DNA from 4 places in the Ureibacillus chungkukjangi genome. Region 4 is predicted to be linked to each of the others. Evidence: predicted binding sites of a transcription regulator. Region 4 holds the regulator's gene; each other region holds the start of a gene.

Region 1 (5,686 bases), 430 kb from region 4:
TTCAGAGATACCCTCTAATCGCTTATCTACTCTTTGCTCGTCTATTTTCTTTACTAGGTTAGCTTTATTCACTTCAAAAGGAAGTTCGGTAATGATGATTTGTTCTTTACCACCCTTTACTGCTTCAATCGTAGTTTTAGAACGTACGATTATTTTTCCTCTACCTGTTTCATAAGCCTTTTTAATCCCCTCGACACCCTGAATAATTCCACCAGTAGGAAAATCAGGCCCCTTGATAACTGTCATTAATTCATCAACGGAACATTGGGGGTTATCTAAACGCAAAAGTACTGCATCAAGCGATTCAGTTAAATTATGAGGCGGTATATCTGTAGCATAACCTGCAGAAATCCCTGTAGAACCGTTTACAAGCAAGTTTGGAAATCTTGAAGGTAAAACGGTTGGCTCTAAATCTTGGTCATCAAAGTTTGGAACAAAATCTACAGTTCCCTTATTAATATCGCGAAGCATTTCAGCAGCAATTGAAGAAAGCCTTGCTTCTGTATAACGCATCGCTGCTGGTGGATCACCATCTACCGAACCGTTGTTCCCATGCATCTCTATAAGCATATGGCGCATTTTCCAATCCTGACTTAAACGAACCATTGCATCATACACGGATGTATCTCCATGTGGATGGAAATTACCGATTACATTTCCGACTGTTTTTGCAGATTTACGGAAAGGTTTTTCGTTCGTATTCCCCTCATTGAACATGGCATATAGAATTCGTCGTTGTACAGGCTTTAAACCGTCACGTGCATCAGGTAAAGCGCGATCCTGAATGATGTATTTACTATAACGACCGAACCGATCGCCCATCACTTCTTCTAACGGTAATTCTTGAAATCGTTCGGGTGTCGTCATACTTCTAAATCCTCCTCATGTTGGATGAAATCGCTATCTAAAATATTTAAGTCATCCTCCATACCAAAATCTACATTGGATTCAATCCATTTACGTCTAGGTTCAACCTTATCGCCCATTAATGTTGTAACGCGACGTTCAGCACGTGCGCCATCTTCTATTGTTACACGAATTAAAGTTCGTGTTTCAGGGTTCATTGTTGTATCCCATAACTGATCGGCATTCATTTCACCAAGTCCTTTATAACGTTGGAGCATATAGCCTTTACCAACCTTTTGGATAGAAGCTTGCAATTCTTTTTCTGTCCAAGCGTACTCGATTACTTCTTTTTTGCCGGTACCACGAGAAACTTTGTAAAGAGGTGGTAGTGCAATGTATACCTTACCAGCATCAATTAATGGTCTCATATATTTATAGAAGAAAGTTAAAAGTAATACCTGGATATGAGCGCCATCAGTATCGGCATCGGTCATAATGATGACTTTATTGTAAGCGGAATCATCAATATTAAAATCTGCTCCTACTCCAGCACCAATTGTATGAATGATTGTAGAAATTTCTTCATTTTTCATGATGTCTGATAGCTTTGCTTTTTCCGTATTAATTACTTTTCCGCGCAAAGGCAAGATTGCCTGGAATGTACGGTCACGGCCTTGCTTAGCCGAACCACCGGCAGAATCACCCTCTACTAGATATAACTCATTACGAGCAGCGTTTTTCGATTGTGCAGGTGTCAGCTTACCAGAAAGAAGTGTACTGGACTTTTTCTTTTTGCCACTACGTGCATCCTCTCGAGCTTTACGGGCTGCTTCTCGAGCTTGCTGTGCACGTATAGCCTTACGAACAAGCGAAGCAGACAATTCAGCGTTCTCTTCTAGTACATAAAGCATTTGCTCAAGTACAACACTCTCTACTGCAGAACGAGCTTCAGTTGTACCAAGCTTACTTTTCGTTTGCCCTTCAAATTGTAAAAGATGCTCTGGAATACGAACAGATACAATAGCCGAAAGTCCTTCTCGAATATCAGTACCTTCTAGGTTTTTATCCTTTTCCTTTAAAAGCCCAACTTTTCGTGCGTACTCATTAAATACCTTTGTCATGGCTGATTTTGCACCAGTTTCATGTGTTCCGCCATCTCGTGTACGAACGTTATTAACAAATGAAAGGATTGTTTCTGAATAACCATCGTTAAATTGAAATGCGAATTCTACCTCAATACCTTCTTGAGAGCCTTCGACATATTTAACAGGATGAAGAACATCTTTTTCCTCATTCAAGTATGTAACAAACGCTTCAATTCCGTTTTCATAATGGAAAACATCAGCTTGTCCCTCGCCGCGCTCATCAATAAGCTCGATTTTTAACCCTTTAAGTAAAAAGGCTGATTCACGTAGTCGTTCAGCTAATATATCGTAATTGAATTTTGTCACAGAGAATATTTCTTTGTCCGGCAAGAAGCTGACATTCGTTCCCGTTTCTTTTGTTGTTCCAATTACTTCAAGTGTTGTAACCGGCTTTCCGCCTTGCTCAAATCGCTGACGGAAAATTTGACCATCACGATAAATAGTTACTTCTAAAAATTTAGAAAGTGCATTAACTACAGACGAACCTACTCCGTGTAGACCACCACTTGTTTTATAGCCACCCTGACCAAATTTACCTCCAGCATGAAGGATTGTAAAAATAACTTCAGGTGTCGGCTTCCCCATTTTATGCATTCCGGTTGGCATGCCTCGACCATAGTCACGAACACTCACAGATCCATCCTCATGAATCCTTACAATGATATGTGATCCAAATCCACCAAGAGCTTCATCCACTGCATTATCAACTATTTCATAAACTAAGTGATGAAGACCTCGACTGTCTGTGGAGCCAATATACATTCCTGGTCGTTTTCGAACCGCTTCTAATCCTTCTAATACTTGAATGGCATCGTCATCATATGCGATCCCTGGCTGATTTATTGCCAAATCAAATCCCCCTCCAAAAATACAAACATCCGTTCTGTTTCTATATCCATCGTAATGAGTATAGTAATTTCTGTCAATATTCCTTTTACCAGAAATAAGCTTTTTTATTGTATCAAACTCAAGTCACTCTGCACAAATAGAACTTTATAAAATCAAGTGTGGCTTGGCGTATTTGAAACTTTATTGAACTATATTATAGGCAAATCAATTTCGGCTTGTATATATACCCGTGCTCTTTGAAATATTTATCAAACTACTCGTATCTCTTCTAGTAATGGATAACCTACTTAAAAAGGTAAAAGTGTTTACATATTTTTATTATAACTGTAAATCTAAAAACATATTGTACATTTATTCACGATAATTTTTACTTTTTCCTTCAAGTTCATTCATTTTCTTTAAAAAAACTTTGTTATGATTGAGCTACAGACTCGCAATAGTATAAAAAACTACTCGTCCCGTCACACTTGTTGGGGGTCTATTTAGTTTGATCGATAAAAGAACTAAATACAAATACATCTTCCTCAAATGGTTAAAAAGGTGGTATATTGTTATTACAAGTATTAGTACCAACTATTAATTTTTTGAAAGGAACATTCTATGGTTAATGTAATTATACTTATATTGGCTGCCTATTTAATTGGCTCCATTCCTTCTGGCCTTTGGGTTGGTAAAATCTTTTACAAAAAAGATATTAGAGAGCATGGTAGTGGAAATTTAGGTGGGACAAATTCATTTCGTGTTTTAGGTAAAAAAGCGGGACTTGTCGTAACGATCCTGGACATTTTAAAAGGGACAGCTGCTACATTACTGCCACTTGTTCCGTTTTTTGCAGATACAACAATACATCCGCTATTATTAGGAGCAATAGCAGTTGTTGGACATATGTTTCCTATCTTTGCTGGATTCCGTGGTGGAAAGGCTGTCGCAACCTCTGGCGGAGTACTGTTAGGCTATGCATGGCCATTATTCCTCTTATTAATTGTAGCATTCTTTTTAGCATTAAAGGTTACCAAAATTGTAAGCTTATCTTCGATGATTATTTCAGTTATAGCAGTTATTTATAGCATTATTTATATGATTGTGACTGGAGATATCGCTTTATTGATTTTAATCTTAATATTAACTGTCTTTATATTCTATCGTCACCGTGCAAATCTTAAGCGTATAAAAGAAGGAACAGAACCAAAAGTAAAATGGATTTAAAGATCGGTCTGAAGGGATGTTTATGTATGAACATAAAAGTTACCAAAGAAGCATTACAGTGGTTTAAAGAAGAGATGGAAGTATCTCCTGGCGATATGATTCGTTTTTACGCACGTTATGGTGGTTCTTCCCCGTTTCATGAAGGGTTTTCCCTTGGCATGAATCGTGAGGAGTGGCATGATGTTGGCATAAAGCAAACGATTGATGGAGTTCATTTCTACATTGAAAAAGACGACCTTTGGTTTTTTAATGAGCATGATCTACTAATTGATGTAAATATAGAAGCAGACGAACTTAAATATGAATATTTAGCGTAATAATTAGAGCGAGAAGTGATTCTAGAAGATGACTTCTCGCTTTTTTGTATTTAAATAGAGGTTTTTAAATATAGGCATTGAACTAGTAAGGAAAGAATACGCATTAAGAGAGGTAAAATAAGTGGAATATTATAAAGCAATTCGTAAATATGTAGGTAATAAACCATTACTATTACCTGGTTCAGTAGTAATTATTGTAAATGACAAAAAGGATATTCTCCTGCAACAGCGACCTAATGGGAGCTGGGGCTTGCCAGGTGGCTTGATGGATCTAGGAGAAAGCTATGAGGAAGTCGCATACCGAGAGGTTTTTGAGGAAACTGGCTTAACTGTACGTGATTTAAAATTATTAGGCGTATTTTCTGGCAAAGATTACTTCAGTAAAATTGAAAATGGTGATGAATTTTATTCTGTTACAGCTGTTTTTCTATCAAAAAACGTTAGTGGCAAGCTAAGGATAAATCATGAGTCACAAGCGCTGACGTACTATTCCCCACTTCAACTACCAGATAATATGAAGTCAGAATACATTGGGTTTATAACACCCTATATAGATGAAATCCTCGCTTAAATTAAACTAAAAACGAGTTGAGATTCAATGTCTTCAACTCGTTTTTAGCCATCTAATTCAATTTCAACTTATTCTTTAAGGACGCATTCATTTCCCTAGCTGCTGCAATAGCCTTTGAATCATTGGGTATCTCCCCTGGCTTACTCGCTTTGCCAATAATATAGCTTTCAAAAGCCATATTAAAGAAATCGCAAATGTATTGAAACTGTTGTATCATCGGAAGTGCTTTAATCGTCGGCTTATCTCCTCCTACCGCAATCACATAGGCACTTTTCTTCGCTAATTCTTCTCTAAAGGCAGGTCGATCTTTATCACGTAAAGTTTGAGACCACCGATCAATAAACAGCTTCATTGTTCCGCTCATGCTATACCAATAGATAGGAGTAGCAAAAATAAGTATGTCATGCTTCAAAACTTTATCAATAATAATGTTATATTGATCTGTCACCTCCTGAAACCCTGCCTTTGTGTGCCGCTCATCCTTAATGGGCAGTATGTTATATTCTCTTAGATATATTTTTTCGACAGGCAAATCATTTATCGCTAGCTCAGTTAGCCATTCCGTATTCCCATTTTCGCGAGTACTTCCGTAAATAACAGCAATAGACATGCAATGATTCGCTCCTTTCCTACCATTATATTCATTTAAAACGAATGAAAGAACTGTATTTCTCACAACAGCCCATTAGAACATTTAAAATCAGTATAAAAAACAGTAGCATGTCTATCATGAAAAGTGAACAATATAGCTT
Region 2 (5,686 bases), 1.2 Mb from region 4:
CAAAATAACTATATTCATTTATAAAATCTTGACGCTCTCTTTTTTGTTCAGCTGCATATTTATTCACAGCTTCTTCTTTTAATTTTCTAATTTTTTCTTCAACATATTCATTACTTTCAAAATTCTTTTTTATATCTGCAATTTTAGTATCCCGCTCAGCAACAAGTACCTCTTTAAGTTCAGTGTCCTTTGCCTCTTCTGCCTGAGTTATTTGATCAATATATTGATAACGAATATTCTCGATTTGTTCCGTTAATGAACCGTAATAATTACGATAATTTTCAATTTCTTCTACCGATACATTTAGCTGCCCTTTAGCTTTGTCGGCATCAAATGGAACTAACACGTAATCCTCTAATTTCTCGATAAAGGCATCTTTAGTACTCTGAAATTCACCCGCTTCAAAATACGATTTAAATAGATAATTATGCGAATGATTGATAAATGTTACGACTGCTAACGCTGACCACGTTATAAGAAAAAGTATGAGGAGTAATTTGCTTTTTGCTTTCATAACCTTTTGTTCCTCCTCTAAAATAATTTCACAAGCATTTTTACCGTTTCATCGATATGTTCATCTATAAACTGCCACGTCTTTGTGATGATAAAGAACATACCGACGACACTTGCGATAAGACTTAGCACCGTTAGGCTTGTCTCAATTTTGCTTTTCAATTTTGTATCCAATGCCCCACACAACCTTTAAGTATCTTGGATTTTTTGGGTCTGTCTCGATTTTTTCACGGATTTTCCTGATGTGTACGGCCACGACGTTTTCCGCATTATAAGCCTCTTCCTTCCACACAAGCTCATAAATTTCGTTAATCGAAAAAACACGCCCTGCATTTCTTAATAACAGCTCGGTAATCTTGTACTCAATCGGTGTTAGCTTCACCAATTCACCATCTAAGCGTACCTCTTTCGCATCCATATCAATTGCTAATCCATTTACCTCAATTTTAGAGCTTTGCTTTGTGTTACCGTTAAACGTTCCCAATTGAACGTAACGTCTAAGTTGCGACTTAACACGAGCAAGTAACTCTAAAGGGTGAAATGGCTTCGTAATGTAATCGTCTGCTCCTACAGAAAGCCCATGGATTTTGTCTGTCTCTTCGGCCTTCGCACTTAACATGATGATGGGAATATTGCGATCTGTGCGAATTTTAAATGTAGCTGTAATTCCATCCATATTTGGCATCATAATATCCAGGATGATTAAATGGACTTCATTATCTTCTAGTAGCTTTAAGGCTTCAGCTCCATCTGCAGCTTTTAATACGTTATAGCCTTCATTTTTTAAATAAATTTCGATCCCATCACGAATGTCTTTGTCATCATCTGTGACGAGCACTGTTAACTTCTCCACTGCCCTCACCTCATCTTTTTCTTATGTTTCTATCATAAAGTTTGAATCTTAATTTATAGTCGCTATAATTCTGAAGAAATTCTTAAGATTATGTTATATTTATGTGTATTTCTAATTAACAAACCCTTATAAACATTAGGTTTTTTAACTATACATTTAATTTTACATTATTTTCAATACGATACTAGTATTTATTCAAGGTGGGTGAGCTGGGGTTCGTGAATTTTTTAGTTGGGGTTCTGTGGGGTACGGTTATTTGGTCCCTTCATCACTAACTATTTTAATAAAATATAATGCATTTCCAATCGATTTCCATTATAGTAAGATTGAAGGGAGACGATTTACTTATGAAAAAACCATTTTATAAACGTTGGTGGTTCATTGTACTTGCTATCATCGTAATTTTAGGAGCTATCGGCTCAATGAGTGATGATACAGAACAAGTAGATACCGATACTACGACACCTACTAACGAACAAGCTACAGAAAAAGAGACTGAAAAGCCGAAAGAAGAGACTGCTCAAGAAGCTAAAGAAGAAGTTAATGAAGAAACAGTTGGAAAAGGTACACCTTTAGAGGTTGGAGATGTTACATTTACTTTAAATGACGCACAATTAGCAGATCAAGTAGGCCCGTCTGTTTTACCAACAACTGCAAGCGGAAAATACTTAGTGTTAGACGTAACTCTTAAAAATAACGGAAATGAAGCAATTACTGTTGATTCAAGTTTCTTTAAATTAACAAGAGGTGAGAAGACTTATGAATCGGATTCTGCCGCAAGTATGTCTGCTAACCAAGGTGAAGATGGAACAATTCAAAATAGTTTCTTCCTACAAGAAGTAAATCCTGATATGGAAATAACAGGTAAAGTTGTATTTGATGTTGCACCAGATGTAGCTGAAGCTACAGACTTACAATTACAAGTACAAACAGGTTTCTGGGGAACTGAAACTGGAACGATTAATTTAAAATAATTTTAAAAAAGTCACTCATTAGAGTGGCTTTTTATTTACTCCCTTTACAAAAGCGAACATATATTCTATATTTAATAAGAACGTATATTCGTATTTATAAATTGAAAGGAGATCCTATAATGACTATTAATGCCGTTCCTAAACCAAAAGCATTTAAAAAAACTAAAGAACCAAAACATCTTCCACGTGATGAATTTGAAATAGAAGAACTTGCATATGCATTAAAAGAGGCTCAAGAATACAATCAAATGAAATTGTTCACTATTTATAAACAAGAGACCCCTTTAAAAGGTACTATTACTAAAATGGATGGTAATACAAAATTGATTCATATTAAGGATCAAAAGCATGATATTCATAAAATACACATTTTAGATATACTATCAATTTCAGAAGTTGAATAGGTAGATGATTATGAAAGTCTATCTATGGGGGCATAAAGATGGTATCTATTTAATTAATGAAGACTTTACTATGGCAGCTAAACCCTATTTCATTACTCATCCCCAAAGAACATTGCTATTAAAAGAAAGAATTGAACCAGGTATGGATAATATAAAATTATTATCCACCATCACGGATGAGGATTTGCAGTTACTAGTTAAAGATTCTGTTATTCGTTGGAAAACAATTATCCCTTTATTAAATGGATTTAAAGAAAATTTTATAGCGATTGCAGATATTTTAAAACCGGGAGCTTAATTGCTACCCGGTTACTTTCGTTTTATTGTACTGCTGTACCAATCGTTCTTAAAATATCATTGAATAGAGGTAACATCTGCACCAGTACATATCCAATGCCTGCATTCATTATCATGGTTAACGCTTTTTCTTTCATTCCGAACATCATAATGAAAAATCCGATTGCCATTACTAATGAAGCTACTGGAAAGCTTATACCTACGATTATTTGAATAAACGGGTCAAATATTGTAGCTAAGGTTTCTAAAGTTTTATCAGCAATGTAACCCGTAGGCACTAGTTGTGGAGGTTGAGCTTGAATTGCCCATTCCCCAGTAGTAGCACTCGCACTCTTCAAGCTGTTAAATAGGGTATTTAACGTAATTACACTCGTACCTATCATCAATGGAGCAATGTTACTAGGTGATTTTAGTTCTTTCACAGACCTACTGCCGTAATATTCCATTACCTCTGCATTTGAATAATCCCTTGCAGCAACAACCTCAATTTTGTTTCTTTTAAACATTTAAGTTCCCTCCTAATTGATGTCGTTAATCGTGTAAACCTTTACCTTCAAACCCTCACAAGCCTTCTCTAATTGCTTTCTACGGTGTTCTGTAGTTGTTACCCAAATAAGGGTTGGGTAATAGCCCAATTTCATGACAATGCTTTGCATTAATTCTTTGTATCTTTTAATCTTTTCACGATTTTCTTTCATGCTTTGTAGATTATCCACCTCTAAAAAACATTGGAATCCATTTCTTGAAAACATTGCATCCGCAACAATAAATATTTTGCCATTCGATATTTTAACTTCATTTTTCCAGTCTCTCGGGCATACATAAAATAACCAAAATTGATTGCGCATAATTACGTGCTGCACATGCCCACCTTTTTTTCTAACTTTTTCACAATCCACGTATTCACGTCCCTCTTTTGAGAGATAATAAATTGTCTGGTATCCTTCACGGATAGTCATAAGATAATCAGACAACCGCCTAAAAATTCTGTTAGCGTTACCTACTTTTCCTAACTTAAAATAAGTTCTTAATTGATCACGCGTAAGGAAGTCAAATTTCTTCAAAAGTAACAGCAGCTGTTCGTCCCTCGATGTTAGTTTTTTCATTGTGGCCATTATTTACCTCCTTCTCGGAGATGTGTGGAAGGATTGTTTCGCTAATTATATTAGAAGTGATTAGTGGTGTTTGAAGGATTTCGCGTTTTTCAGCAGTTTGATAGATAGCTCTACCTTTAATCTGTGGAAGGAGTTCGGCGCCTGTTTCGTCTAATACGACACGGCTTGCTATTGCGGATTGCACTCGGAAAGATAGTTTTGCATCTGAATTTTGTTTGCATTGTCTAGGGATTACATCACCAGTCGGATATTGGGTAGCTAGGATTAGACGGAATCCAAGCCCAGCTCCTAATCTTGCAATCTGTGACATAATTGTTTGGCACTCTTGTTTTAATTTCCTTTCTTCTGGTGTAACTACCTCTTGTGGATTTAATTCCCCTACTTCATCCACAATGACGAAATAACGCTCTTTTATATTCGCATCTTGTGCGTTTTTCTTGCCTATATTACGCACTTTAACCTGCAACCTTCTCATTTGTTCATAAGCCAATTTGAGCGTTTCTAAGGCTTCCTCTGGTTCGTAAGCAATCGATACACATTGTTTAATATTTTCATAGTCGCAAAGCTCGACTCCGCCTTTTAAATCAATCAAGAAAAAACGGACGTGCTCAGGTTCGCTTTGTAGCAAACTATTAATCATGGAATTAATGAAATTACTTTTGCCATAGCGAGTAGCCCCTCCTAAAACTAAATGAGGTATCTTTTCAAAATCATGATATCTGAATGAATTTCTATCCCTTGTTAACCCAACTGGCACAGACCATTTAAAACCACTTTGAAAAGGTACTTGTATTGGTAAAGGTTTGTCATAAACTCGAATGATTAATAATCCATCAAAATCAAGTTCGATTTCTTTCCGTTCCGTTAGTCTGTTCTTCCATAATTCTTGAAGTTGTTGAATGATAGTAGAATCAAATTTCAATGCCTTTAAATCAGCAAACCTAATTCGTTTCCTACGATTATTAATGCCATCTTGTAATACGTCTAATTTGCTCATGTAATCATTGAAACTACGACCTAATGGTATTCGATACTTATATTCCCATCCCCAGTCATATTGCTTTTTCTTAATCAGTTGAGTAGTTAAAGTGTCATTGCCATCTTTTACATTCAAACCACTCAAAGACATTATTCGTTGAATCTTACCACTTTCGTTAGTCGATAATCCTTGTTTTTTGATAAAAGCAGTAGCAGCAATACCACCAAAAAATGAGGTTGTTAAAATTTCGAAAATCAATTTTTACCGTCCTTTCCATCCAACAATTTTAATATCCCCTCAAGACTTTTAATTAGCTTAACCATTTGTTCTTAAGTTAGATTATTTTGATAAGACTCTAAAGAAAATATTTTCTCTAGATCGTTTTCAATTACTTCAAATTTGTTCATCTTTTTTCTATCCATTTCAAATTCCTCCATTCAAATTTTGGATGCGTCACTGTTCTCTTACGTAGTAAGAGTTACAGCCATCTGTCACATTAAAAAACGAACATGAAGCATTTAAAATAAAGGATTTATAGACTAACAAGTAGA
Region 3 (5,686 bases), 1.9 Mb from region 4:
CCCTTTAGATGCATCTGGGCTTGGTAAATTTAAGACTTGTCCATCATGGATGATATTTGTCGTTAGATTGTTTGCTTTTTTCAGCTCATCAACCGTAATATGGTGAATGCGAGCAATGTTAAATAGCGTATCTCCTGTATGCACGATATATTTTGTTGCTGGATTTTGAATTTGAATCGAACCATTTTCTTTCTTAAAAGTAATATAGGAGTTAAATATCGCACCACCAGTATGAAGTGAAACATACGGTGTTTCATTAATCCATCGTGGAGGCTCAACATTTATATATTCATTTCCCTTTTTAGCTCTTGTTCCACCCATCGTTATTCGTATAACCGTAGAACCATCCGTTATTTCGTAGGTCTTTGTTTTTTCTTCAAACTTGATGCTATTGTAATTTAAAATTTTAGCTAAATCTATAAATGGTAAGTAATACACACCATTTTCAATAATCGGATTTATACCACTGACAACCTTTCCATTGATAAACACACCTGCATTCGGAACAGATTGCACTTGAGCATTAGTACTAATCGTTCCACTTATACATAAGCCAAGCACTAACATGAAACCAATTGTCATTCGTAAAAATTTCCTCATAGTCACTCTCCCTATAATTTTATTTTTCCGTTACTTAAAGGTTATATTGGCTTTTAATGATTTTTTTATTCCTTTAAAAACACACCCTTCAAACGCGAAAAGAAGGTATTCCACAAACCGAATACCTTCTTTTGAATAATCCTTATATAATTGGGACTTTATTTTAAAATAAAAAATGCGTAAATCCTAAACGAGATGTACACATGTTTGTCATTATGTAATTTACTCTTTTGTAGAGCTTTCTATATCCTTTAGCTGTTTTTTGATTTCGTGCAGCTCTTTCCTCAAGGATCTCACCTGCTTTGATGAATCAATGCCAAATCGAACTGCAAATGAAATAATGAGATAAAGTACTCCCAAACCAGCAAGACTTAATAAAACTAGGTCCATCCCTCCATCACTCCCAACATTTTCCCTATTTTAAATTTTACCATAACTAGTAAATGCATTATAGCTTACGTATTTTTTATCCTCCCAGTTAATATCCGTATACTAAACCATTCGATTACGATATACCATTAAGGTTACTGCGTTTAAAATAACTGTAGAAAAAAGAAGTACTATGGTTGCCATTACTACACCACCTGTAGTGTCCATTAACGCCGCCCAATCTTCAATTTTCACTAAATGATAGTTATAAAAAATTTGAAGACTCAGTGAAAAAGCACAGGCAGTAACACTCACAATAGATAAAATAAACCAATTTTTATTCTCATGCTTTTGGTACCTCAATAAATTTATAATCGGAAGTATCCAAGCAACCAAGCCTAAGATAAGACTTCCGAGATTAAATAAACCGACCAATTCCATTCCCCCTTGAACATATTGTTTCCCCATTAATTGACGGAATATTTCGGTATAAGTTTCGAATATTCTTACTATATTTACAAAAAAAAATGACTAGTAGGAGTCAGTTCGAAACCACTGCCATACTAGCCATTCTATTTTGCAAAAAAGTTATTCTACTGTTCCTGTCTCATCTACATCTTTTCTAAAATTATCGAGCAATGCTCGCACTTCATCTGTAGATTTCGTGTTCATCAATTGGTTTCTTAATTCACCAGCTCCACGGAATCCTTTGACATAAATTTTGAAAAAGCGATGAAGGCCAGAGATTGAACGAGGCACTTCTTCTGCATATTGATCTTGAAGATCAAGCTGCAATCTCAAAAGATCAAGGTATTCTTCAGGGCTATGCTCTCTTGGTTCCTTTTCAAAGGCAAAAGGATTTTTAAAAATACCTCGTCCAATCATAACGCCATCAACACCATACTTTTCAACAAGCTCAAGCCCAGTTTTACGGTCAGGTATATCCCCATTGATTGTTAGAAGCGTATCGGGCGCAATACGATCACGAAGCTTTTTAATCTCAGGAATCAGCTCCCAATGGGCATCGACTTGGCTCATTTCTTTTCTTGTACGTAAATGAATAGAAAGGTTTGCAATATCCTGCTTTAAGATATGTGTTAGCCACTCTTCCCACTCACTAACTTCATAAAAGCCCAGTCTTGTTTTCACGCTGACAGGAAGTCCACCCGCTTTTGCCGCTTGAATAAGTTCTGCTGCAGTCTCTGGATGTAGAATAAGACCACTGCCCTTCCCTCTAGAGGCAACATTCGGCACAGGACATCCCATATTGATATCAACACCCTTAAAGCCAAGCTCTGCCATACCAATACTCATTTGACGAAAATATTCAGGATTATCTCCCCAAATATGCGCCACCATTGGCTGCTCATCTTCTGTAAAAGTCAACCGGCCACGAACACTTTTCATGCCTTCTGGATGACAATAACTATCCGAGTTTGTAAACTCTGTAAAAAATACATCTGGTCGACCGGCCGCACTAACTACATGACGAAAAACAACATCCGTCACATCCTCCATTGGTGCAAGTACAAAAAACGGTCGTGGCAAGTCACGCCAAAAATTATCTATCATTTCTAACTCAAATCCTCTCACTATGGTGAAAACTTTAAACCATCTGCCAAAAATACCAAACCAATTGTTTTACTCTATTTAAACTTAAATCATTTACGAAAAAACTAAGCTGCGAAATTCGGCAATCTTTATTTTAACGAAAATCTGCTCTGAATGGTATTTTTTTAAACAAAAAAGCAGATGATATAGATTTTTGCCTATAACAACTGCTTTTCTATTCAAATTATAACTCTTCCACAGTATCTAGCCTGCATTTGGTAGAACAATATGGGGCGGAGTTAAGTTCTAAATTTTATGGTCTTTATTTTTAAATAGCAAAATATGCAATAGGTTGGATTCGAATGTTTCATATTAATTTTTATGTTAATAGCTAAATATGCATCAATGCTCCATCCGGCTTCGGTATGTCTTGGACTGATATCTGATTCATTTTACAAAAATGTTTTAAAAATTGTTGTGCAAGTTCTCGTTCCTTTGGGTCACTTTTCAACTCAACTATATCGATTAAAATTTGAGCCATCCTTAAATTATCAAAATAACGGTGTTTACCTGTATTCCATGTCATTTTGTGGGGGGATTTTTCATTTACGTAATAATTCCAAAAAAGCATCTGATCCGATTCCTGTTCTGAAAGCTTGAGTCTGTATTTTGAATGGGCAGGAATATTTCCATCTTTACAAAGCTTACCAATAAAATCTTCTTTTACCATATAGACACCTAAAATACGTCTGTTTTTTTCAGTCCCGCTTGAATCAATTTCGGTTAACAGGACGGCGCTATTTTGGTACAAGCGGATGGGTTTGACTGTATTCCCCTTATTATTACCGCTCTTTATTACACCTGAAAAAACTTTCCACTCAGAAAAAGAACTAATCTGTTCTTCTGTGTCACACCAAAAAACCATTTGTGATTCTGGATGGAGTTTATGATTTTTCATAAGTTTTTCATGCTCCAAGCGAAGTTCCCTATTTTTTTGATATAGCTTTTTTTCCTCTCTCTTCCTCCATTCTTCCTCCCTTAGTTCAACTTCCTTTTTTTGTATAATTTTTTCAAGTGAGTCCGCAACATTTTTGTCATGTAATTGTAGGTGCTTTCCAAATACATCTGGAAAAATAAACTTTTTATTTTCCGTTGCGAAATTTATTTCAATACTAGACTCATTTTGTTTAACTATACTCCCCATGCCAAAACGCTTGTGTGTTACTTTCTTATTAATTAGATTCATTATTAAAATCCTCCTTGTAGAATAGAAATTCGGTTACTTTGATAGTAAATTGATAATTTCATTCCACTAACTTCGTTTCAAGTGCACACAACTGTTTAAATTATTCTTTGATATTAAAATGGATATAAAAAAACGTATCCATAATTCAATACACCGGAATTACGAATACGATTGAATAAAACAATTGTAAGACTATTATAACATTTTTCTGAAGATTTTACAAATTTCTTGTTGACAGCAAAATTCATTGTGAGGTAAAATGGAAATTTATTCTCTTTAATCATTAAAATAGCTACGAAATAAATGCCTCCTAAAAGCCTCAAAATTTCTGGAATGCTCTTTAAAAATCTATCCCAACGATATTTAAGAAACCAAGCTAATAAGAGATGAACATACTCACTACTGAGTAAGTTTACTTCCTGACGGTAGATAAACTACCGAAACAATATTCAGAAAGATCTTGAGAGTGAATAACAAGAATTTCAGACCGAACATTCATCTTGAAAAACTCAAACAAACCGTTCCAATCTGATACAATGACAGAGTTTATCTTCTATCGTTCCTAAAATTTCAGCAGCAAAGTTGGATGCGAGCATTTAATAAGGTTTTCTATGAAGATAACAAACAGATTGAATGATACCCTTCCATCTCATTTCTTTTTCAATAAGCTTAATGAATTTTAAATATGTAACAATGTAACTAGCGAAAGTAAATAAGCGTAATTTTTCCGGTTATTTGCAGAATAAAACTCGTTTTGAAGGTAAATAAGGGAATATTTTCCGCTTATCATAAGAAAAATCACTCATTTCCTCATTTTTCAAGACGTTAAGGGAATTTTCTTCGGCTATTTAGACTATTTTTCACTATATTTTTTAAATAAGCGAAATTTTCCCTTCTATTTTACAAACCTGGCTCTCAATCTTCCCTCCCAATCTATGAGAGCGAAACCTTTTAATCCCATTAAACTCACAATTCAACGTACAAAAGCATTTTTACCACTAAAAAAACTCGAATACAATAATCGTATTCGAGTCTCAAATTTCAATATATTTTATTAAGCTTCAGTTTTCTTCTAAAATCAACTTCGCAACACACTCGACATGCGTTGTTTGAGGGAACATGTCCACCGGTTGGATTTCCATTGTTTTATAGCCGCCGTCTTCTAGGAAGCGAAGATCACGGGCTAATGTTCCTGGGTTACACGATACATACACTACACGTTTTGGCTTTTGCTCGATGATTGTTGATAACAATGCTTCGTCGCATCCTTTGCGAGGTGGATCGACTACTAGAACGTCTGCTTCTTTCCCATCTGCGTACCAGCGTGGGATTACTTCTTCTGCTGGTCCAGCTTCAAAGTAAGTGTTAGTGAATCCGTTGATTTCCGCATTGCGTTTTGCATCTTCAATAGCTTGCTCAACGATTTCAACACCCATAACAGATTTTGCTTTTTGTGCTAGGAATAAAGAAATTGTTCCGATGCCACAGTAAGCATCAATTACTCTTTCATTTCCCGTCAACTGCGCATAATCTAATGCCTGCTTGTATAGAACTTCTGTTTGAACTGGGTTCACTTGATAGAACGATCGAGCTGAAATTTCAAAGCGAACGTCGCCAATCGTATCCTCGATGAAATCTTTCCCCCAAAGTGTCACTGTTTCATTTCCAAGAATGACATTTGTTTTTTCGATGTTAATGTTTTGAACAATCGAAGTTACATTCGGAATAAGCTTTTGAATTAATGCAATTGCCTCATCTTTTTGAGAGAATTTATGTTTATTTGTAACGAGAACTACCATTACTTCCTCAGTTGCACGACCTTTACGAACAACCACATGGCGCAGCATTCCCTGATGAGAAGCTTCGTTATAAGGCTGCAATCCGATTTCCATAAGCTCTTTTTTCAAGGTAGCCATCATG
Region 4 (5,686 bases):
CTTTTAAAGTGGACGCAATTTCTAGGAATGTTAGTCCTTTTTCTCTAAGATTAACAATCTCTTCGATTGGGACCTCTATCCGCTCGCGACCTTCATGATTATGTCGATTTTTAATATTCAACTCAGGACGATAGCCATTATCAACGGCACGTCTCATTCCTCTTTTAATTTTTGCATTGTGAATTTTGCGTTGATATTCTTCCACAATTGCTAAAATTTCAAGTAGCATCGTATCCATCTCATTTAAGCTCATTGGACCGGCGTTATTTAACGAATAAACTGTTGTCTCATTCTTGTGTAGTAAATGCAGTACCGCCATTCGTGCATTACCACGTCCTAAACGTGTTTCGTCTTGCACAAATAATACTTGGACATTCTTTTCTTTTATATAATCTAGCATTTCTAAAAGGCCTTCTCTTTCAACCTCGTAACCGCTATGCTGATCTTGAAATACCTCTAGAACTTGAAAGTCCATGTCCTTTGCAAACGATCGCAGCTCCTCTTCTTGTCGAACAAGTGACGTCTCTTGCGTATTTTTCTCTGTACTTACCCGTGTATAAATGACGGCTTTGTTTTGTTTACTCATGGGTTTTTAATCGCTACCTCTACTGAATGAAGCTCTTCTTCACTCTTTAAATTTGCAATATAGATACTTTTTTCATTTACAGGAATAGTTAAAGGATGTCCTGCAACAATATGCTCTCCATTAAGTGCATTTTCAGCTTTCACTTGTTTAATCCACTCTTGCTTTGTCATTTTACCACGGTATTGTTCTGCTAAAGTCCATAATGTATCACCATGTTGAACTTCGACTTGTTCGTATGTTGTACTGCCATTATCAGTTATTAATAGAAATGCACCCATCACAAAGAAAGCAACGAATAACACAACGATATAAGAATTTTTTTGTAAATATTTCATAATTAAAACCTCTTTTCGAATATTTGTTCTCACGAATGTATGTTCTTACTTTAATACGAACACTTGTTTTTGTCAACAGCATTTTCGAACCTATGTTTGCATTTCTGTTCTTCCACTGATATACTATATGTAACTAATAGAGATACATATTCACAAAAAGAGGTGATAGAGTTGAAAAAAATATCAAAAAGGCAGGAAGATATTTTAACATTCATAAAAGAAGAGGTTCGCACTAAAGGTTATCCACCTTCTGTTCGTGAAATTGGAGAAGCAGTAGGACTTGCCTCAAGCTCAACAGTACATGGACATTTAGCTCGCTTAGAAAGCAAAGGCTTAATCCGACGTGACCCAACAAAACCGCGCGCAATCGAGATTTTAGATCAAGAAGAAGCGGCAGTTCAAAAGCAATCTGTAGTCCATGTTCCTCTTGTAGGTAAAGTTACAGCTGGTCTACCAATTACAGCGATAGAAAATATTGAAGAATACTTCCCTCTACCAGATGCTTATGGCACTAGCGAAGAGAATCTTTTCATGCTAGAAGTAATGGGAGAATCAATGATTGAAGCTGGTATTTTAGATGGAGATTATGTAGTAGTTAAGCAAACAAACACAGCGAACAACGGAGAAATTGTTGTAGCTATGACTGAGGACGATGAAGCAACGGTAAAACGCTTTTTTAAAGAGAAAACTCATTTCCGTCTTCAACCTGAAAACTCAAGTATGGACCCAATCCTAGTAAATCAAGTATCGATTTTAGGTAAAGTTGTAGGATTATATCGTAATATTCATTAAAAAAGGTTGTCTCGTTGGTCATTAGACTGTGAGACAACCTTTTTAATGTGGTTTTGAGTTAGTGATTGATCACATAAAGTTGCTTGTGAGCGTTTAAGGGTGCGTTGTGTTCATATAATTTGATTTATGATCACTTGGCAAATTTTCTAGTATGAATAACCTAGCTTTCTCGCGGTTAACTGCATGGGTCATACATACACCAACGCTGGCTATGTCATCGCGTATACCCTACCCTATGACTGAATAACTCCAACCCCATTTTCAACCTTACTCTTACAAGCATCGATGAATGACTTGAACAGATTTTTCGCATGCTCATCCTCTGCTATTGCCATTTCCTCTGGATGCCATTGGACGGCTACGCAATATGGATAATCCTTCATTTCGATAGCTTCAATGATGCCGTCACTTGATTTGGCTGTGATTTCGAATATTTCGGGCACCTTTTTAAGGGCTTGGTGATGGAATGAGTTGACTGCAATCTTTTCTTTGCCTACTATTTCATGCAACTGACTGCCCTTTGTAATCTCGATAAAATGCGATGCCTCTCTCCTGCGCGCATTTTGTTGATGGAGAATTGGCGTTTGCTCATATTGAGAATTGATATCTTGATAGAGTGTCCCACCTAAAGCGACATTCAAAAGCTGAATTCCACGGCAAATCCCGAAAATCGGTAACGTTTTCTTTAGAGCAGCTTCTGTTAGCATTAGCTCAACTTCATCACGCTCTAGCATAATATGGCCGATTTTAATATGGGGCTCTTCATCGAAAAAGTGAGGGTGCACGTCTACCCCACCCGTTAACAGTAAGCCATCAATTCCATCAAGCAGCTGATCTACATCACTTTCAACGCCAAAAGGAATATTAACCGGAATCCCACCTGCTTGAATAATAGATTTTACATATGCTTCATTAATACAGTATTGCCCATTGTTCGTTGTCATTGTTACACCAATAATCGGTTTCATCCAAACACCTCCAAAATCTTTAAATAGTTACTTGCTTTAGAATATTCTAGATTAAAATGGTATTTCCTCTTATAACTTGCATGAAGTTTCAATCCCAGTGCCAATCATTATATGTGTAGTAATCCGCTAAAGAGATAGGCTTGTAATTTGAGCAAAAATCCAGGAGATGTTGCCTTCTTTTCTCCAGATTACTTGCGTCAGAAAAAATTTCACATACTTCACTTTTATTTTTAAAATCAAAATCTATCAAACAGAATATTTCATTATCATTATCACCATAGGGGGAAAAATTTCCGTATCGACAAGTTTGACAGGCTGCGATTCTTATATTCTTTGGTAGTGCTTTTTGAAAATTTTTTACGCCAAGCTCCGTAACATTCGATATTTTAGAAATGACATGTTGATTTTCTAAAAAGACTTCATATTGAATAATTTCCAATTCGCCGTCTATTGTTCGCTCAGTCAATGCTTTTGTAGGAAGCGTTGACAACTTATCGTCAATCAGATAATTAACTAAAATTATTCTAAGCAAATTGTCATCCCCTTTCTATAACGAAGCATCTAATCTATTAACATTAAATAATTCCTACTATTTAAAATATCGGAATTACAAAATATTGTAAAACTACTTAAAAATTTAGCTGAAAATTTATCCCGAAACTAATCTCCTATTTTATCAGCTTAATATTTACGAAAATCCTTATATATTCTTAATCTATCAAATAAAACAATCTAACCAGTAGTTGACTTTCTACCATATACATTTAAAATTAAATTAGTTAATTCGATATATAATAAGACCATAAAATAGGATTTACATAGGAGTGGACATAGAGGATGGAAATAACTGAGAAAAAGAAAGGCAATTGGTTTAAAAATGCACTAAGTAATCAAAACCAATTAGAAGATACAGTAAAAGAATCAATCGAGACTGAAATAGAATTGGAACAAGAGCCACAAGAACAAGTGGATACTATCACAAATACGGTAGAAGAATCTGCTCCATTGGTGACGGATAATACACCATCATTATTCTCAAAAGAAAATCAAGACAAAATTGCATTAGATGTAATTGTTTCTATTGAAAATATATTAAAGGAACGTCAGCTACTTGCCTACAAAAACGATGCTATGATGGACCAAATTAATGCTGCAAACGAAACAATCTATCGATTTAAGCGTGAAATGTTAAAAAAGGATCAGCTTCTACAAGATAAAAATAAAGAAATTCGCGAGTTAGAAAATACGCTAACGAACAAGCAAATGAGCTACGACCAGCTTCTTGAGGATTACAAAGAGTATCAGCTTTCATCCAATTTGGAATTTGATAAGATTTCAAATCAACTTGATACTGAAAAAGCAAAATATAACAAGCTATATGAAGAGTCGACTAAAACTCACTCAGTTCAAGTAACGAAGATTAACGAGCTTGAAGAGAAAATTAGAAATCTCGAAATCGAAAATCAGAAATTTGAAGAGCAATATCACAAAATTTCTAATGAAAAAGCTGATTTAATGAAGAGCATTAATGACTTTACAGAAAGAATGTCTTTCTCTTTTACACCGAAAAATAACGATTAAAAATCATAGTTATTATTAGTATAAATCACAAGTGATGCCTTTTTTGAGAAGGGAGGTAACTATGTCTGTTAATTTTGTAAAAATCGTTGAAGTACTATCGATAGAATCTAAAAATGATGCGAGTTATTTACATATCAAGATTTATTTGGATCAGGAGCTGGAGTTATTTTGGGAGATTGATGCTTCAACCGCAAATAGCTTAAGAAGTATTTGTGAATTTGATGAAACCCATAAATACCGTTTATCTTTGAGGACAAAAACATACTCAGATCCAGGTAACTATATTAGCTATGTAACGAAGACATACTTAAGTAATAGCAATCGACTTACTTTTTCTTGTTCAGAAGAATTTGTACATCAAGTCGAGCTCCTTAAACAGTGTACTAGTAATAAAGACTTACTTGAATTACCATTTTTCGATAAGAGTTTGCCTGAAGATGATATAGAAGATAAGGAAATTGAAGATACTATTCAATCACCTATTGAGGAACAAGTTGAAGCAAATTCAGTTGTTACTATAAATAATAAACAAATGGCGAATATCAACGAGTTTAGCAGTGAGATTGTACCTTTAAAATCCCAAGAAGCTATTATTGAAAAAGAAGTAGTTCAAGACGTTAAAGCCATTGAGTCACTGCTTAAAACGGCTCCTCATAAGGTGAAGTTAAAATCAAACAAATGGGTATACATTGCCTCTCTTAGCTTATTAGCTATAGTTATTCTCGTTAGCTTAGTTATTTTCAAACCAGACCAAAAAGTTACTCAACACCAAGAGAATGAGGAAGTAAAACCCGTTTTACAAGATACAAAGCTTGACGCACCAAGTTCTGACAAGCCAAATTCACTAACTATCGATGAACCAATTACCTTTAACTTACCAGAAGGCTATATTGCATTTACATTCAATGAAGGACCTTCTGCATATACAGAACAAATTGTCGACGTTTTAAATCAATTTGATATTGGAGCTACCTTCTTCTTTATTGGCAAAGAAGTTGAAAAATATCCTAATTCTGTTCAGTCCGTCTATTCTAATGGATATACAATTGGCAGTATGACGATGAACAACGCGCCAATCGCCACTCTTCCCTACGAAGAACAAGAAAAGGAACTACTGGCATCCATGGAGTCACTTCAAAGAGTAACAAAAGAAAAAGTCCATTTATTCAGGCCACCTGCCGCCCTTTTTAACCAAGACACTCAAGATATCTTGGCAAATACTGCTGTAAAATTAACTCTTTGGAATAATAATCCTCAGGAAAAGCAAACTGGAGATTCTGCTCAGCTTCTCGAAACAATTAAGGAGAGCGAATTATCAGGCTCTATTGTTTATTTACAAGAATCTCAGGAGGTTGTCGATTCATTAGCAGCTATGATTGAGATGGCACAAAAGCAAAACCTTAAAATTGTCAGTATCAACTAAA

What was found. The regulator LexA, encoded in region 4, represses DNA repair genes until DNA is damaged. The targets are predictions, from matches to a motif close to CGAACATATGTTCG.
Region 1: the regulator LexA is predicted to act here: its motif matches at 2,863-2,876, upstream of parE (DNA topoisomerase IV subunit B).
Region 2: the regulator LexA is predicted to act here: its motif matches at 2,394-2,407, upstream of LG296_RS01810 (YolD-like family protein).
Region 3: the regulator LexA is predicted to act here: its motif matches at 3,785-3,798, upstream of LG296_RS16905 (malate synthase).

Annotation. Positions count from the first base shown of each region.
Region 1 covers NZ_CP085009.1:1,924,701-1,930,386, forward strand. Annotated here, with positions in the region: gene parC (DNA topoisomerase IV subunit A) at 1-867, opposite strand, end outside; gene parE (DNA topoisomerase IV subunit B) at 864-2,840, opposite strand; gene plsY (glycerol-3-phosphate 1-O-acyltransferase PlsY) at 3,441-4,046, shown strand; gene LG296_RS09540 (HesB/YadR/YfhF family protein) at 4,073-4,363, shown strand; gene LG296_RS09545 (NUDIX hydrolase) at 4,485-4,934, shown strand; gene LG296_RS09550 (flavodoxin family protein) at 4,987-5,544, opposite strand.
Region 2 covers NZ_CP085009.1:344,180-349,865, reverse strand. Annotated here, with positions in the region: gene LG296_RS01830 (HAMP domain-containing sensor histidine kinase) at 1-514, opposite strand, end outside; gene LG296_RS01825 (hypothetical protein) at 532-675, opposite strand; gene LG296_RS01820 (response regulator transcription factor) at 659-1,366, opposite strand; gene LG296_RS01815 (DUF4352 domain-containing protein) at 1,714-2,340, shown strand; gene LG296_RS01810 (YolD-like family protein) at 2,460-2,744, shown strand; gene LG296_RS01805 (hypothetical protein) at 2,755-3,042, shown strand; gene LG296_RS01800 (hypothetical protein) at 3,065-3,547, opposite strand; gene LG296_RS01795 (replication-relaxation family protein) at 3,560-4,147, opposite strand; gene LG296_RS01790 (FtsK/SpoIIIE domain-containing protein) at 4,092-5,393, opposite strand.
Region 3 covers NZ_CP085009.1:3,403,748-3,409,433, forward strand. Annotated here, with positions in the region: gene LG296_RS16885 (LysM peptidoglycan-binding domain-containing C40 family peptidase) at 1-600, opposite strand, end outside; gene LG296_RS16890 (hypothetical protein) at 823-990, opposite strand; gene LG296_RS16895 (hypothetical protein) at 1,093-1,437, opposite strand; gene LG296_RS16900 (tRNA-dihydrouridine synthase) at 1,558-2,541, opposite strand; gene LG296_RS16905 (malate synthase) at 2,912-3,766, opposite strand; gene rlmD (23S rRNA (uracil(1939)-C(5))-methyltransferase RlmD) at 4,828-5,686, opposite strand, start outside.
Region 4 covers NZ_CP085009.1:1,498,223-1,503,908, reverse strand. Annotated here, with positions in the region: gene LG296_RS07360 (recombinase family protein) at 1-586, opposite strand, end outside; gene LG296_RS07355 (LysM peptidoglycan-binding domain-containing protein) at 583-921, opposite strand; gene lexA (transcriptional repressor LexA) at 1,093-1,713, shown strand; gene LG296_RS07345 (gamma-glutamyl-gamma-aminobutyrate hydrolase family protein) at 1,947-2,681, opposite strand; gene LG296_RS07340 (hypothetical protein) at 2,770-3,213, opposite strand; gene LG296_RS07335 (hypothetical protein) at 3,519-4,262, shown strand; gene LG296_RS07330 (polysaccharide deacetylase family protein) at 4,324-5,685, shown strand.